DNA from 3 places in the Actinomadura chokoriensis genome. Region 1 is predicted to be linked to each of the others. Evidence: predicted binding sites of a transcription regulator. Region 1 holds the regulator's gene; each other region holds the start of a gene.

What was found. Region 1 encodes HrcA, which represses chaperone genes, less so after heat shock. Its sites were predicted from a motif close to TTGGCACTCTCNNNNNGAGAGTGCCAA; they were not measured.
Region 2: ABFX46_RS24100 (FmdB family zinc ribbon protein) is a predicted target of HrcA. The motif match lies at 2,812-2,838, and genes of this name have one in related genera.
Region 3: groES (co-chaperone GroES) is a predicted target of HrcA. The motif match lies at 3,765-3,791, and genes of this name have one in related genera.

What each region holds. Positions count from the first base shown of each region.
Region 1 covers NZ_BAAAMW010000013.1:106,336-111,412, reverse strand. Annotated here, with positions in the region: gene hemW (radical SAM family heme chaperone HemW) at 1-745, shown strand, start outside; gene ABFX46_RS26210 (DUF3097 domain-containing protein) at 742-1,554, opposite strand; gene hrcA (heat-inducible transcriptional repressor HrcA) at 1,760-2,773, shown strand; gene dnaJ (molecular chaperone DnaJ) at 2,776-3,912, shown strand; gene ABFX46_RS26195 (16S rRNA (uracil(1498)-N(3))-methyltransferase) at 3,984-4,715, shown strand; gene ABFX46_RS26190 (hypothetical protein) at 4,722-5,077, opposite strand, start outside.
Region 2 covers NZ_BAAAMW010000011.1:207,223-212,299, forward strand. Annotated here, with positions in the region: gene ABFX46_RS24080 (proton-conducting transporter transmembrane domain-containing protein) at 1-990, opposite strand, end outside; gene ABFX46_RS24085 (NADH-quinone oxidoreductase subunit B family protein) at 987-1,472, opposite strand; gene ABFX46_RS24090 (ArsR/SmtB family transcription factor) at 1,564-1,923, opposite strand; gene ABFX46_RS24095 (hypothetical protein) at 2,059-2,784, opposite strand; gene ABFX46_RS24100 (FmdB family zinc ribbon protein) at 2,927-3,208, shown strand; gene fmdA (formamidase) at 3,242-4,489, shown strand; gene ABFX46_RS24110 (cellulose binding domain-containing protein) at 4,766-5,077, shown strand, end outside.
Region 3 covers NZ_BAAAMW010000012.1:199,823-204,899, reverse strand. Annotated here, with positions in the region: gene ABFX46_RS25365 (apolipoprotein A-IV repeat region-like domain-containing protein) at 165-1,814, opposite strand; gene ABFX46_RS25360 (THUMP-like domain-containing protein) at 2,465-3,679, opposite strand; gene groES (co-chaperone GroES) at 3,915-4,223, shown strand; gene groL (chaperonin GroEL) at 4,309-5,077, shown strand, end outside.

The DNA.
Region 1 (5,077 bases):
CGCACGCGAGCACGTCCTGGCCGTCCTGGAGCGCACGCACACTCCCGGACGCGTCCCGCAAGTCGTCGACTGGACGCGCAAGGCGGGCTTCGAGCACATCAACCTCGACCTGATCTACGGCACGCCAGGCGAATCCGACGACGACTGGAGGGCCTCCCTGGAGGCCGCCCTGGCCTGCGAGCCCGACCACGTCTCGGCCTACGCGCTCATCGTCGAGGAGGGCACCCGCCTGGCCGCGCAGGTGCGGCGCGGCGAACTCACGGCCCCCGACGACGACGCCATGGCCGACCGCTACCTCATCGCCGACGAGATGCTCGGCGCCCGCGGCCTGCGCTGGTACGAGATCTCCAACTGGGCCGCCGACCCGTCCGCCGCCTGCCGCCACAACATGCTCTACTGGACGGGCGCCGACTGGTGGGGCGTCGGCCCCGGGGCGCACAGCCACGTCGGCGGGACCCGCTGGTGGAACGTCAAGCACCCCGCCGCCTACGCCTCCCGCCTGGCCGAGGGCACCACGCCCGCCCACGCCAGGGAGATCCTGACCGACGAAGATCGCCACATCGAGCGCATCATGCTCGAACTGCGCCTCTCCCAGGGCTGCCCCACAGATCTCCTGGACGACAAGCCCGTCCGCAGAGCCATAGACGAGGGCCTGCTAGAGCCGGCCCCCTACGACGAGGGCCGAGCCGTCCTGACCCTCAAGGGCCGTCTCCTGGCCGACGCCTTGATCCGAGACCTGACCTAGGCCGTGACGAAGTCGATGAGCTCCTCCACGCGGCCCAGGAGGGCGGGTTCCAGGTCGGTGTAGGTGTTCACCGAGTTCAGGATCCGTTTCCAGGCGGCGCCGGTGTTGTCGCCCCAGCCGAGTTCGGCGATGACGCCCTCCTTCCAGGGGACGCCGCGCGGGATGCGGGGCCAGGCGCGGATGCCGACGGCGGCGGGTTTGACCGCCTCCCAGATGTCGATGAACGGGTGCCCGGTGACCAGGACGTGCGGCGACGACACCTGGGCGGCGATCCGGGACTCCTTGGAGCCCTCCACCAGGTGGTCGACGAGGACGCCGAGGCGGCGGTCCGGGTCCGGACCGAACTCCTCGACGATGGCGGGCAGGTCGTCGACGCCTTCGAGGTACTCCACGACGACGCCCTCCACGCGCAGGTCGTGGCCCCAGATCTTCTCGACCAGCTCGGCGTCGTGGAGGCCCTCCACGTAGATGCGGCTCTCCTTGGCCACCTGGGCGCGCAGGCCCCGGACGGCGATGGAGCCAGACGCCGACCGCGCCGGCCCCGCCGGCTCGGCGGCCGGCCTGACCAGCGTGACCGGCTTGCCGTCGATCAGGAAGCCGGCCTTGGTGAGCGGGAAGACGCGGCGCTTGCCGAACCGGTCCTCCAGGGTGACGCCGAACTTGTCGCAGCCGACCACGGCGCCGCAGAAGCCGCTGTCGGGGTCCTCCGCGACCAGCCCGGGTTCGGCCGGGACCTCGGGGATCTGGCCCTTGCGGGGCCTGCGCCAGTCGCCGGCGAGCACGTCGTTTCCGTAGTTCTTACTGCGCACGGGTCCGCACATTAACCCGGCGGGGCGGCCGGACGGCGTCGCCCCTCGTCCCCCGGCGTGGCGCCCGCGCCGGATATGGATAGGATCACGCAGCCGTACGGGGAGTGCGCGGACACGCCGATCAGCCTCCCGGGGCCGTACACTTGGCACTCAGGAGTAAGGAGTGCCAGCGGCGGGAGGCCGGCCGGACGAGGGAGGTGACGCCGTGCTGGACGACCGGAAACTCGCGGTCCTGCGCGCCATCGTCGAGGACTTCGTCTCCACCAACGAGCCGGTGGGGTCGAAGGCCCTGGCGGACCGGCACAACCTCGGGGTGTCGCCGGCGACCATCCGCAACGACATGGCGGTGCTGGAGGAGCAGGGCTACATCGCCCAGCCGCACACCAGCGCCGGGCGCGTCCCGACCGACAAGGGCTACCGGCTGTTCGTCGACCGGCTGTCGACGATCAAGCCGCTGTCGGTCGCCGAGCGGCGCGCGATCGAGACGTTCCTGTCCGGCGCCTACGACCTCGACGACGTCGTCGGCCGCACGGTGCGGCTGCTCGCGCAGCTCACCCGGCAGGTCGCGGTCGTGCAGTACCCGTCGCTGACGCGCTCGTCGGTGCGGCACGTCGAACTCGTCCCGGTCGCCGAGGGGCGGCTGCTGCTCGTGCTGATCACCAACACGGGCCGGGTGGAGCAGCGGGTCATCGAGACGCCCGGCGCCATCTCCGAGGAATCGATCGGGCACCTGCGGGCGTTGCTCAACACGTGCTTGGACGGGCTCGGCCTCGGCGAGGTCCCGACCGCCGTCGCGGACCTGCCGGACAAGGTGGGGCCGGACGACCGGCCGGTCGCGGCGTCGGTGCTGTCGGTCCTGCTGGAGACGCTCGTCGAGAACCACGAGGAGAAGATCGTCTTCGCCGGCGCGGCCAACCTGGCCGCGGTCGACTTCTCGCAGAGCCTGCGGGAGGTGCTGGTGGCCCTTGAGGAACAGGTCGTCCTCATGCGGCTGCTCGGCGAGACCGGGGACTCCTCTACAGTTACGGTGCGGATCGGCACCGAGAACCCCGACCTGGGCCTCAGGTCGACCTCGGTCGTCGCCGCGGACTACGGGGTGGGCGACCTCACCTTGGCCCGGCTTGGAGTGCTCGGGCCTACACGCATGGATTACCCCAGCACGATGGGAGCGGTACGGGCAGTGGCACGCTACGTGGGACAGATCCTGGCGGGGTCGTGAAAGTGGCGAACGACTACTACGCGACCCTGGGCGTCCGGCGCGACGCCAGCGCCGACGAGGTGAAGAAGGCCTACCGCCGGCTCGCGCGCGAGCTCCACCCGGACGTCAACCCGGATCCGGAGACCCAGGAGAAGTTCAAGGAGATCACCCAGGCGTACGAGGTGCTCTCCGACCCCAAGAAGCGGGAGATGTACGACCTCGGCGCGGACCCGTTCGCGTCCGGGGGCGGCGCGGGCGCCGGCGGGTTCGGCGGCGCCGGGTTCCCGTTCAGCGACATCATGGACGCCTTCTTCGGGACGGCGACCTCGCGCGGCCCGCGGTCGCGGGCGCGGCGCGGCCGGAACGCGACGCTGCGGGTCGAGCTCGACCTCGGCGAGACCGCGTTCGGCACGACCCGCGAGCTGTCGATCGACACCGCGGTCGCCTGCGCCGCCTGCGAGGGGTCGGGCTGCGCGCCCGGCACCCACCCGGAGACGTGCGAGACGTGCCACGGGCGGGGCGAGGTGCAGCAGGTGCAGCGCTCGTTCCTCGGCCAGGTCATGACGGCGCGCGCGTGCCCGGCGTGCGGCGGGTTCGGGTCGGTGATCCGCAACCCGTGCACCGAGTGCTCCGGCGACGGCCGGGTCCGCACCCGGCGGACCGTCAAGGTCAAGATCCCGGCCGGGGTGGAGAACGGCATCCACATCCAGCTCGCCGGCGAGGGCGAGGTCGGCCCGGGCGGCGGCCCGCCCGGCGACCTGTTCCTGGAGATCGTGGAGAAGCCGCACCCGATCTTCGAGCGGGAGGGCGACGACCTGCACTGCACGGTCGAGATCCCGATGACCGCGGCGGCGCTCGGCACCAGCGTCACGATCGAGACGCTGGACGCGGCCGAGAGCGTCGACATCAAGCCGGGCACGCAGTCCGGGCAGGTCATCACGCTCTACAACCGGGGCGTCCGGCACCTCAACGAGAGCGGCCGCGGCGACCTGATGATCCACGTGAACGTGGAGACGCCGCACCGGCTGGACGAGGAGCAGGAGGAGCTGCTGCGCCGCCTCGCGGCCCTGCGCGGCGAGGAGCGCCCGCCCGGCAAGTTCGCCCCCGGGCAGCGCAACGGCATGTTCTCCCGCATCAAGGACGTCTTCAACCAGCACTGAAGCGCCGTGGCGGCGGCCTACCGCGAAGGCCGCCGCGGCGACGACGAGCATGGGGATCTTGGAGGCCGCCCATGAGCCCGCCGGTGTTCCTCGCCGAGGCGGACGTGCTGGAGCGCGACGTCGTCGTCCTGGACGGGCCCGAGGGCCGGCACGCGGCGGCGGTGCGGCGGCTGCGGCCCGGTGAGCGCGTCGACCTGACCGACGGCGCGGGGCTGCTGGCCGAGTGCGTCGTCACGGCCGCCGACCGCGCGTCCCTCACGCTGGAGGTCGGGGCCCGGCACCGGGAGCCGCCGCCGGCGCCGCGCCTCGTGGTCGTCCAGGCGCTGCCGAAGGGCGACCGGGGCGAGCTCGCCGTCGAGACCATGACCGAGGTCGGCGTGGACGTGATCGTCCCGTGGGCCGCGGACCGCTGCGTCACCCGCTGGCGCCCGGAGCGCCGCGACAAGGCCCTCGGACGCTGGCGGACGACCGCCCGGGAGGCCGCCAAGCAGGCGCGCCGGAGCAGGCTGCCCGAGGTGCCCGACCTGGCGTCCACCGGCGACGTCGCGGCACGGCTCGGCGCCGCGTCCCTCGCACTGGTCCTGCACGAGGAGGCGGAGGCGCCGCTGAGCGCCGTGGAGCCGCCCGCGGACGGCGACATCGTGCTCGTCGTCGGCCCCGAGGGCGGGATCACCGACGCGGAGCTGGCCCGGTTCGCCGCGGCCGGCGGGCGTCCGACCCGGCTCGGCCCGACCGTCCTGCGGACGTCGACGGCCGGGGTGGCGGCGGCCGGCGTGCTGCTGGCCGCCACCGGCCGCTGGTAACGCCCGTCAGGGCGCGGTTCCGGCGCCCTGCTCGGCCGTGTTCACCGACTCGCTCGTCGGCGTCTGCGAGGGCGTGTCGGAGGGCTTCGCCGACGTCGGCGGGCTGGTCGGCGTCGCGGGCGGCGCGGAGGTCGGCGCCGAGGTCGGCGTCTGGCTCGGGCACGGCGTGGTCGCCGGGGTCGGGGTCGCGGTGGTGCCGGGCGAGGCCGAGGCGGCGCCCGGCTGCGGGATGCTGCAGGACGACAGGCCGGGCGAGGAACTGGGGCTCGCGGTCGAGGACGGCGACGGCGACCCGGACGCGCTGGCGCCCGGCGACGACGGGTCGGGGAACTCCGGGTTGCCCTGCGCGTGGGCGCGGTCGC
Region 2 (5,077 bases), on a different contig from region 1:
CAGCGTCCGCGCACCCGACGCCGCGAACAGCCCGGACGCCCCCACGCCGACCAGGACCAGGCCCATGTTCTCGCAGGTCGAATAGGCCAGCAGCCGTTTGAGGTCGGCGGCCACGGCCGCCTGGAGGATGCCGTAGAGGGCCGATCCGCCGCCCGCCGCGAGGACGAGCAGCCACCACCAGGCCGCCCCGCCGCCGAGCAGGTCGAACCCCACCCGGACGATCCCGTACACGCCGAGGTTCACCATCGCCGCGCTCATCAGCGCCGACACGTGGCTCGGCGCCTCCGGATGGGCGCGCGGCAGCCACACGTGCAGCGGGGCGATCCCGGCCTTGGACGCGAAACCGGCGAAGACCGTGAGGAACACGGCGGCGCGCCCCCACTCCGGGAGGCCGTCCGCCGCCGCGCGGAGCCGCTCGAACGACTCGCCGTGCGCGGCCGCCGCGAACCCGGCCAGCCCCGCGAGGATCGCCACCAGGCCGGCGTGCGTCATGACCGCGTACCAGAGGCCCGCCGTCCGGACCTCGTCCCGGCTCCGGTGCTCGGCCACGACCAGCAGCAGCGACGCGAGCGCCATCAACTCCCACGCCAGCAGGAACGTGCTCACGCTCGCCGCCGCCGGGACGAGCAGCATCGACGCCAGGAAGACCGGCGCCATCACCTGCGGGACACGCCCGTCCAGGCCGCCGTGCCGGGTGTAGCCGACCGCGTAGACGGCGGCGCACACCGCCACCGCCCCGGTGACGGCGAGGAAGAGGCCGCCGAGCGGGTCGAGGGCGAGCCGGACGCCCGCGAGCGGCAGCAGGTCCGGCAGCCGGACGCTCCACTCACCGCCGCGCATCGCCGCGACCCCGGCGGCGACGGCCGCCGCTCCTCCGGCCGCCGTCAGCGCCCCGGCCGCCGGACGCCGGACCCGGCGCGGCAGGACGAGCCCGGCGAGGGCCGCGACCAGGTTCAGGGCGAGGGCGGCGGAGAACGCGGCGGACGTCATCGTCCGGACAATCCGCGCAGGGCGGCGACGATCGCCTCGGGTGCGGGCGGGCATCCGGGGATCTCGACGTCCACCGGCACGACGTCCCCGACCGCGCCCGCGACCCCGTACGCCTCGGCGAAGACGCCGCAGTTGCGCGCGCAGTCGCCCAGCGCGACGACGACCTTCGGCGCGGGGACGGCCTCATGGGTGCGCCGGAGCGCCACCTCCATGTTGCGCGTGACCGGCCCCGTCACGAGGAGCGCGTCCGCGTGCCGGGGCGAGGCGACGAGCCGCACGCCGTACCGCTCCACGTCGTACACCGGCCCGAACGCCGAGGCGATCTCGACCTCGCAGCCGTTGCAGGAGCCCGCGTCGACGTGCCGGACCTGGACCGATCCGGCGAGGTCGCGGGCGCGCTCGGGAAGGGCCCGCTCGGGGGGCTCCGGCGCGTCCTCGGCGGCGCGCCCGGTCGTGCGGATCTTGCGGAACAGGTCTCTCACGCGGGTCCTCGGGGTCGGCTACTGACATGCGCAATTGCCAACTTTAGCAACTTATAAGCGCAGAAAAGCCACCCGTGCGGCGAGGGGGCGGTCAGCCGCGCCCGCGCTCCGGCCCGGACGCCGGCCCGGACGCCCGCATCTCGTCCAGGAGCTCGGCCTGCCCGGACAGCACCCCGGTCAGGATCTCCCGCGCCACCGCGAGCAGCTCCGCGACGCGGGGGCTGGTCAGCGAGTAGATGACCGACGCCCCCTCCTTGCGCGACACGACGAGGCCCGCCCGGCGCAGCACGGCGAGCTGCTGCGACAGGTGCGCCGGCTCGATGCCCACCTCCGGCAGCATCTCCGCCACCGCGTGGTCGCGCTCGCTCAGCAGCTCCAGCACGCGGATCCGCGCGGGATGGCCCAGCGTCTTGAAGAACTCCGCCTTCAGCTTGTAGAGCGGCGTGCTCACCGCACCCGCCCGCCCGCCGTCCGTGGCAGCATCGTCCCGGTACTCCCTCGCCGGAGTAGCAACATTAGCAATTGCTAAGGTTAGCAACTCCGGCCCGCGACCGTGCGGCGGCGGCCGGGCGCCGCCGCAGGGCCGTCAGCGGACGTCGATGAAGTCGTCCCAGGACTTCTGCCTGTCGAAGTTGCTCGTGCCGGGGAAATAGGCGCGCCAGACGCCGTCCCGCTTGGCCGTGAACGCCTTCCGGAAGCGGCCGTCCCTCGCCGTCTTGGTGGCTCCCATGTACGTCCAGGACTTGGCGCCCTTGGCGAGGAAGAACACCTCGATCCTCTTGCCCGAGTACGAGGTGTATCCGGTACCCAGGTTGTTCACCCGGAGGAGGCGACCGGAAACGGAGAGCGTGCGCCCCTTGCGGATCGGCTCCGGCGCGGCGTTGTAGCTCTTGATGACCGTGTCGAACTTCTCGTACCAGGACTCTTCGCGGCTGCCGAGCGCCTTGCCCTTCCGGTCGTAGGCGACGACGCGGACGCGCCACTTCCCGAGGTCGGACACGGTGGACGGGCAGCCCACGCCCCAGCCGACCTGCTGGCCCGGCAGGACGCGCTTGTAGACGGGCCAGGTCACACCGTCGGCACCGGTCACGGACGCCCTGGAGTAGGCGACCCCGGGCCCTTCGGTGCCCCACACCCACACGTCCATGGCGCAGGCCTTGGTGTATTCGCCCTTGCCCACGGTGAGGCGCTTCGGCACCTCGATGCGGAACTGCAGCGCGGCGGCGTCCGCGGAAACGGCGCCCGCGACGAGCAGGCCGCCGGCGACCGCCAGCGCCGCGGCGCCGGAGACAAATCTGTAATAGATCGACATATCGTCCTTTTCTAGACCGAGACGATCATGCCACTGGTGTGCGGAGATTTCCAGCGATTTACCGATTCCGCCGTCCCGCCCCGCTCGTTTATCGGCGGCTCTCCGCGGAATGGTCCGCAGCGGAAGCAAAAGGAGGATGCCCGTGGCCACCTACCGGTACCGCTGCGCGGAGTGCGGACCGTTCGACGTCGTCCGGCCGATCGGCACGGCCGGGGACGCGGAGCCCTGCGGGTCCTGCGGCGGGGAGGCGTCCCGCGTCTTCACCCCGCCGCTCGTCGCGCGCACGTCGCGGCCGCTCGCCCGGGCGCTCGGCGCCCAGGAGGCGAGCGCCCACGAGCCCCGCGTGGTCGGCCGTGTTCCCGGCGCCCCGCGCCGGCCCGCACCGCCCGCCGACCCTCGGCACGCGCGGCTTCCCCGTCCCTGACCGGGGCGGACACAGCAGAGACCGGAGGAAGACATGCCCGATGTCGTGTTCAGCGTCGACCAGTCGAAGTCCATGCGCGACCAGCAGGTGCCCGGCCACAACCGGTGGCATCCCGACATTCCGCCGGCGGTGACCGTGCGTCCGGGGGCGGAGATCCGCGTCGAGTCGCGGGAGTGGATGGACGGGCAGGTCGGCAACAACGACTCCGCCAACGACATCCGGGACCTCAACCTCAACGTCAACCACATGCTGAGCGGGCCGATCGCGGTGGAGGGCGCCGAGCCCGGCGACCTGCTCATCGTGGACGTCCTCGACATCGGGCCCGTCCCCCAGCAGACCGGGGACATCGCCGGTCAGGGCTGGGGCTACACCGGCATCTTCGACCGGAACAACGGCGGCGGGTTCCTCACCGACCGGTTCCCCAACGCCTGCAAGGCCATCTGGGACTTCCACGGCCAGATGGCCACGTCCCGGCACATTCCCGGTGTCCGGTTCACCGGCATCACGCACCCCGGGCTGTTCGGCACCGCGCCGTCCGCTGACATGCTGGGCCGCTGGAACGCCCGCGAGCAGGCGCTCATCGACACCGATCCCGGCCGGGTGCCGCCGCTCGCGCTGCCGCCGGAGCCGCAGGACGTCCTCGCGGGGCCGCTCACCGGCGCCGACCTGGAGCGCATCGGACGCGAGGGCGCCCGCACCGTCCCGCCACGCGAGAACGGCGGGAACCAGGACATCAAGAACTTCAGCCGCGGGTCACGGGTGTTCATGCCGGTGTTCGTCCCGGGCGCGCTGCTGTCCACGGGCGACCTGCACTTCAGCCAGGGGGACGGCGAGATCACCTTCTGCGGCGCCATCGAGATGGGCGGCTTCATCGACCTGCACCTCGACCTGATCAAGGGCGGAATGGAGAAGTACGGGGTCACGACGAACCCCGTCTTCATCCCCGGGAACGTCGAACCGCGTTACGACGAGTACATCTCCTTCATCGGCATCTCCGTCGACCATGCCAATGACACCAACCATTACATCGACGCCACCCTCGCCTACCGGAACGCGTGCCTGAACGCCATCGAGTACCTGCAGAAGTTCGGTTACACGGGCGAGCAGGCGTACCTCATCCTGTGCGCGGCGCCGATCGAGGGACGGGTCAGCGGCATCGTGGACGTCCCCAACGCCTGCTGCTCGCTCTACGTGCCGACCGCGATCTTCGACTTCGACGTCCGGCCCGCGGCCGGCGGCCCGCAGCGGGCGGACCGCGGGCAGTGCGCCGTCACGTCCTAGAGGGGCGTTCTTTTTTCGCGGGTGCCCGGGACCGGTTCGGGCCGCCAACTGGGGTGGTCGAGCGGCCCGGGGAGACGGCCGCCCGAAGGCACCCGCCAGGGGGTTGCGGGAGCGCTCCAGGCCGGTTACCGTTCAGTCGATTTATAGGAAAGTTTCCTATTAGAAGGCCGATCGCATGCCGCGCCCGCCGCCACACCGCTGAGGAACCGCACAGCACGACCCGCTCGGGGTTCGGGGGATTCCCGCTCAATCCACGTCTCCTACCCGGGAGTGACCTTGCGAAGAACACTTCTTCCCGGCTTCCTCTTCACCGCCCTCTGCTCTCTCGTCCTCGCCCTGCTCGTCCCCACCGCGGCCAACGCGGCCTCCGTGACGGCGACGTTCACCAAGTCGTCCGACTGGGGTTCGGGCTACGAGGGCAAGTACACGATCAAGAACGAGACCGGCTCGGCGATCTCGTCGTGGAAGGTCGAGTTCGACCTCCCGTCCGGCTCCTCCGTCGGGACCTACTGGGACGCGCTGCTCACCACGTCCGGGCAGCACGCCACGTTCACCAACCGCAACTACAACGGGACCGTCGCCGCCGGC
Region 3 (5,077 bases), on a different contig from region 1:
AACGTCACGGATTCCGTGGGGTATCCGTACGCACCCGGGCGGGGCCGCGAGCAGGCCCCGCCCGGATTCTCGCTCGGCGTCGATGGGGGCGACCCTCCCCCGGCGGCGGCCAGTGTCATGGTGGGGGCGAGCCCCACACCCCCGAGGGGGACTGACCGCCGCGGTCAGTCCTTGGGGTCGCGGCGGGGGCGCAGGAGCGCCTCGGCCAGGGCGAGCATCGTCTCCTCCAGCGTGGACAGCCGCTTCAGCACGTCCTCGTGCACCGCGTTGACCTGCTTGGAGACCTCGTCGTGGACGCCGTCGACCTTCCGGCCGACCTCGTCCTCGACGTGCACGAAGCGCTTGGCGAACTCGGCCTGCGCGGCGTCGGCGCGCCGTCCGGCCTCGTCCTGCATGCTCTCCACGCGCCGCGCGAACTCGGCCTGGACGCCGCCGACCTGCCGCGCGACGTCCTCCTGCATGTTGCCGACCTGCTTGGCGACGTCCTCGTGGATGCTGCCGACCTGCCGGGTGACGTCCTCGTGGATGTCGCCGATCCGCTTGCCGAAGTCGTCGTGTACGCCGCTGACCTGGCGCGCCACCTCGCTGTGCACGGACTCGACCTGCTTGGCGACGTCGGCGTGCACCGACTCGACGCGGCGGGAGACGAGGTCGACCTGCGCGGTGAACTCCTCCAGCGCGCCGTCGACCCGCTTGGCGACCTCCTCGTGGATGTTCTCGATGCGCTTGCGGACGTCGTCGTGCACGTCCTCGAAGCGGCGGGAGAACTCGTCCATCCGCTTGGCGACGTCGCTGTAGGCGGTCTCGGCGATCTGCGACATGGTCGCCTTGACCTCGTCGCGGTCCGGCCGGGCGCGCAGCTCCTCGATGAGCGGGTCGACCGCCTCGGCGAGGTGCTTCTCCAGCGCGTCGAACCGGTCGCCGTACTCGGCCGCGGGACGCTCCGCGAGGTCGCGCAGCACGCGGTGCAGCTCGGCGATCTCCAGCGTGGCGGGGAGCCGGCCGATCCGCTCGCCGACGCCGTCGATGCGGCCGTCGAGGCTCTCGAACCGCCCGTCCAGGCCCTCCAGCTTGCCGGACAGCCCTTCGAGGCGGCCGTCGACGCCGTCCAGCCGGCCGTCCAGCCCGTCGAGCCGGCCGCCGACGCCCTCGACCCGGCCGTTGACCGCCTCCAGGCCCTGCTCCATCCGCTCGGCCATCTCGCCGAGCGCCTGGTCGACCCGTGCCGTGACCCCGTTGATCGAATGCTCGAGCCGCTCGGACCGGTGGCCCAGCTCCGCGAGCGACTTGTCCAGCCGGTTGAAGCGGACGGACGCGGCCTCCATGCTGCCCTGGAGCTTGTCCAGCCGCTTGGTCATCTCGTCCATGCGCTGGGACGCCTGGCGGGTGGCGTCCGTGATCTGCTGCGCCGAGTCGAGGACGGCCTGGATGCGGGTCAGGCCCTCGTCGACGTTCTCCGCGACGACGCCGACGTCGGCCCACAGCGCCGGCAGCTCGGCGACGGGCTTGACCCGCTCGCCGAACGACTCGATGTGCTCGGCCAGGCCTTCGGCCCATTCCGGGGGCTTGCCGGACAGTTCGTCGACCTGCCCGCGGACGCTCTCGATCTGCCCGGTCAGCCCGCTGAGCTCCCGCTCGCGGACCTCGCGGAGCAGCCACTCCATGCCTTCCAGCCGCTGCCGAATCTCGTCCAGGACCTGACCCTGTGAGCGCTGTTCGTAGACGTGGTCCTGCGCCGCACGGGCGAGCAACTCCCGCATCCGATCCGAGACCGGTTGACCCCCCGTCTGCAGGAAGTTGTGATTCGTTTCCACCCGATGCTCCTTCGTGTGCCGGCGCGACGAAATGACGCACGGCAAATGAATCTCTGAGGTGGCCACTGTAGTGCGTGTGAGGGGCCGCTAAAACGGGTAGCAGAGAAGATTGCGAGTTCTGCGGAATGCGCCTGTTATCCGACTGGGGTGAATAGCGGTGAATGGCCGGGGGCGGGGTAGTTCTCCGCTTCGCGACAAGCGTGATGATCATGGGGATATGGACGGTGTTGCGTGGCGCGGGCGGGGTGGTGCTCTGTCCGTACATCTCGTCCAACATCCGCAGTTCCCGAACCGCCGGTGGACGCCGGCCGCCGGTGCGCGGCCGCGGGGACACGGCCCCGGACGCCAGGTGCGGGCCCCATTTCGGAGGGTATTTCATGGCGCCGAAGTCACGGTCGCTGAACCTGCCTTGGCGTTTTCGGGTGCGTTGATCTCGGCGCGCCGATTTGCGGGCGGCGCCGTGCCCTTGCCGGGCGCCCGCAATCCCTGGTGAACGCGATGCCGCAAAACGCCGATGATTTGCACCGCCGTGGCGCGTCGCCCGGCCCGGCTTGGTGTTGCCGGTCGGCCGGAAGATCTTTGGGCAGGGTTGCCGGCGGGTGCCCGCTCCGGGCGGGTTCCGGGCGGGTTCCGGGCGGTTCCCCGGCGGATCAGGCGGTGCGGACGGGACGGGTGAGGAGGGCGACCGGGTCGCGGCCCACGCGCGTCACCACCAGCGTCAGCTCCGCACCGCTCCGGCCCGGCCGCCGCCCGCCGAAGCCGAGGTCGCGCCGCAGCCGGTCGACGTCGACGGCCGAACCGCGCTTCTTGACGGTCAGCACGCCGACCTCGCGGCGCTTCAACTCCGCCCGCAGGCGCTTCACGGAGAACGGCAGCACGTCCTCTATCTCGTACGCGGACGCGAACGGCGTCGGGCACAGCCGGTCGGACGTGACATAGGCAATGTGCTCGTCCGCGAGCCCGCCGCCGACCAGTTCCGCCACCTCGCCCACCAGATGGGCGCGGATCACCGCTCCGTCAGGCTCGTACAGGTAGCGACCCCACGCGCGTACTTCGGGGACGTCCGCCCCATGCGGGGTCAGCGTCCAGACCTCCGGGTCGGTGTCGGACGAGAGCAGCGTGGCCCGGCGTCCCGCGTCCCCTGCGAGCGACCCCAGCCAGAGGGCGGCCTCTTTGACGTCACCGTGCACCGACACCCACTCGGCCTCCGCGCCGTCCGGGACGGCCTCATGCGGTATGCCGGGCGCCACCTTGACGCAAGCGGCGGGTACCTTCCGCGCCATATCCAGGACGACGTCAAGCGGAGGTTCATAAGCGCGGGGATCGAAGACCCTGCCCCGGGCCGTACGACGTCCAGGGTCGGCGAACACGGCACCGAACCCGTCCACGGTGGCTTTGGTGGCGTCCCCAACGCGTATGGGAGCGTCCAGCCCGAAAACGGTCGCGTTCGCCTGCGCGACCTCCGCCGTCAACGGGTCGAGCTCCACGCCCTCCCCAGGGAGCCCCGCGCGCCCCCGCGCTATGAGGTCGGCTCCTATCCCGCACCCCAGTTCCAGCACACGCGCGCCGTCCAACCGGGTCGCGAACCGTCGCGCACGATGCGCCGCCACACTCGCCCGGGTCGACTGCTCAAGGCCGGCCTGCGTGAAGTACATGCGGGCGGCGTCCGGACCGAACTTGGGCCGCGCGCGCTCGCGGAGCCGCACCTCCGTGAGCGCCGCCGCGACGAGCGCGGGATCGTGCCGTTCGCGCAGCCGGGTCGCCGTCGCGAGCAGGGCGTCCTCGCGCACGTCCGCGGCGGCCACCTCGTCCAGGAGTGCCTGTCCCGACGCGGTGCGCAGGGCGCGGAACGACGCGATGTCCATGGAGCGAAGTTAGCGGTCGGTGAACACCGCCCGGTGCGTCCGTGTCCGTGTTGACGGGCTCCCGGGCACGGAATAGTCTCCATGACTGGCACTCTCGTAGCGAGAGTGCCAACACAGCGACGAAGGTCGGTCTGGCACCCGCGACGGCAGGCCGGTCCAGGGTCGCCTCTTCTGTCACATGTGCTGGCCGGTCATCCGTGGCCGGCCGAGGACCAATCGAAGGGGAGGTCAGATCGTGACGACCGCCACCAAGGTTGTTCTCAAGCCGCTTGAGGACCGCATCGTCGTCCAGCCGCTTGAGGCCGAGACCACCACCGCGTCGGGCCTGGTGATCCCGGACACCGCGAAGGAGAAGCCCCAGGAGGGCACCGTCATCGCGGTGGGCCCGGGCCGCGTCGACGACAAGGGCGAGCGCGTCCCGGTCGACGTCAAGGTCGGCGAGGTCGTGCTCTACAGCAAGTACGGCGGCACCGAGGTCAAGTACAACAACGAGGAGTACCTCGTCCTCTCGGCCCGCGACGTGCTCGCGGTCATCGAGAAGTAATCACCGAGACGTGATGCACCCGCCCCGGTCGGCGCCGCCTTCGGCGGGGCGGCCGGGGCGGATCGCGTAATAGAGGAGTATCCGCATGGCGAAGATCCTGGAGTTCGAGGAGGACGCTCGCCGGGCTCTTGAGCGCGGCGTCAACGCTCTCGCGGACGCCGTCAAGGTGACGATCGGCCCGCGCGGCCGCAACGTCGTCATCGACAAGAAGTTCGGTGCGCCGACCATCACCAACGACGGCGTCACCATCGCCCGCGAGGTGGAGCTGGAGGACCCGTACGAGAACCTCGGGGCCCAGCTCGCCAAGGAAGTGGCGACCAAGACCAACGACATCGCGGGCGACGGCACCACCACGGCGACCGTCCTCGCGCAGGCGCTGGTCCGGGAGGGCACCCGCAACGTGGCGGCCGGCGCGTCCCCGCTCGCGCTGAAGCGCGGCATCGACGCGGCCGCCCAGTACGTGTCCGACCAGCTGCTGAAGTCGGCCCGCGAGATCGTGGAGAAGGGCGAGATCGCGCACGTCGCGACCATCTCCGCGCAGGACGCGCAGATCGGCGAGCTGATCGCCGAGGCGTTCGAGAAGGTCGGCAAGGACGGTGTCATCACCGTCGAGGAGGCCCACACCATGGGCCTGGAGCTGGAGTTCACCGAGGGCCTCCAGTTCGACAAGGGCTACCTGTCGCCGCACATGGTGACCGACCACGAGCGCATGGAGGCCGTCCTGGACGACGCCTACGTGCTCATCGTGGACGGCAAGATCTCCAACGTGCAGGAGTTCCTGCCGCTGGCCGAGAAGGTCGCGCAGACCAAGAAGCCGCTGCTCGTCGTGGCCGAGGACGTCGAGGGCGAGGCCC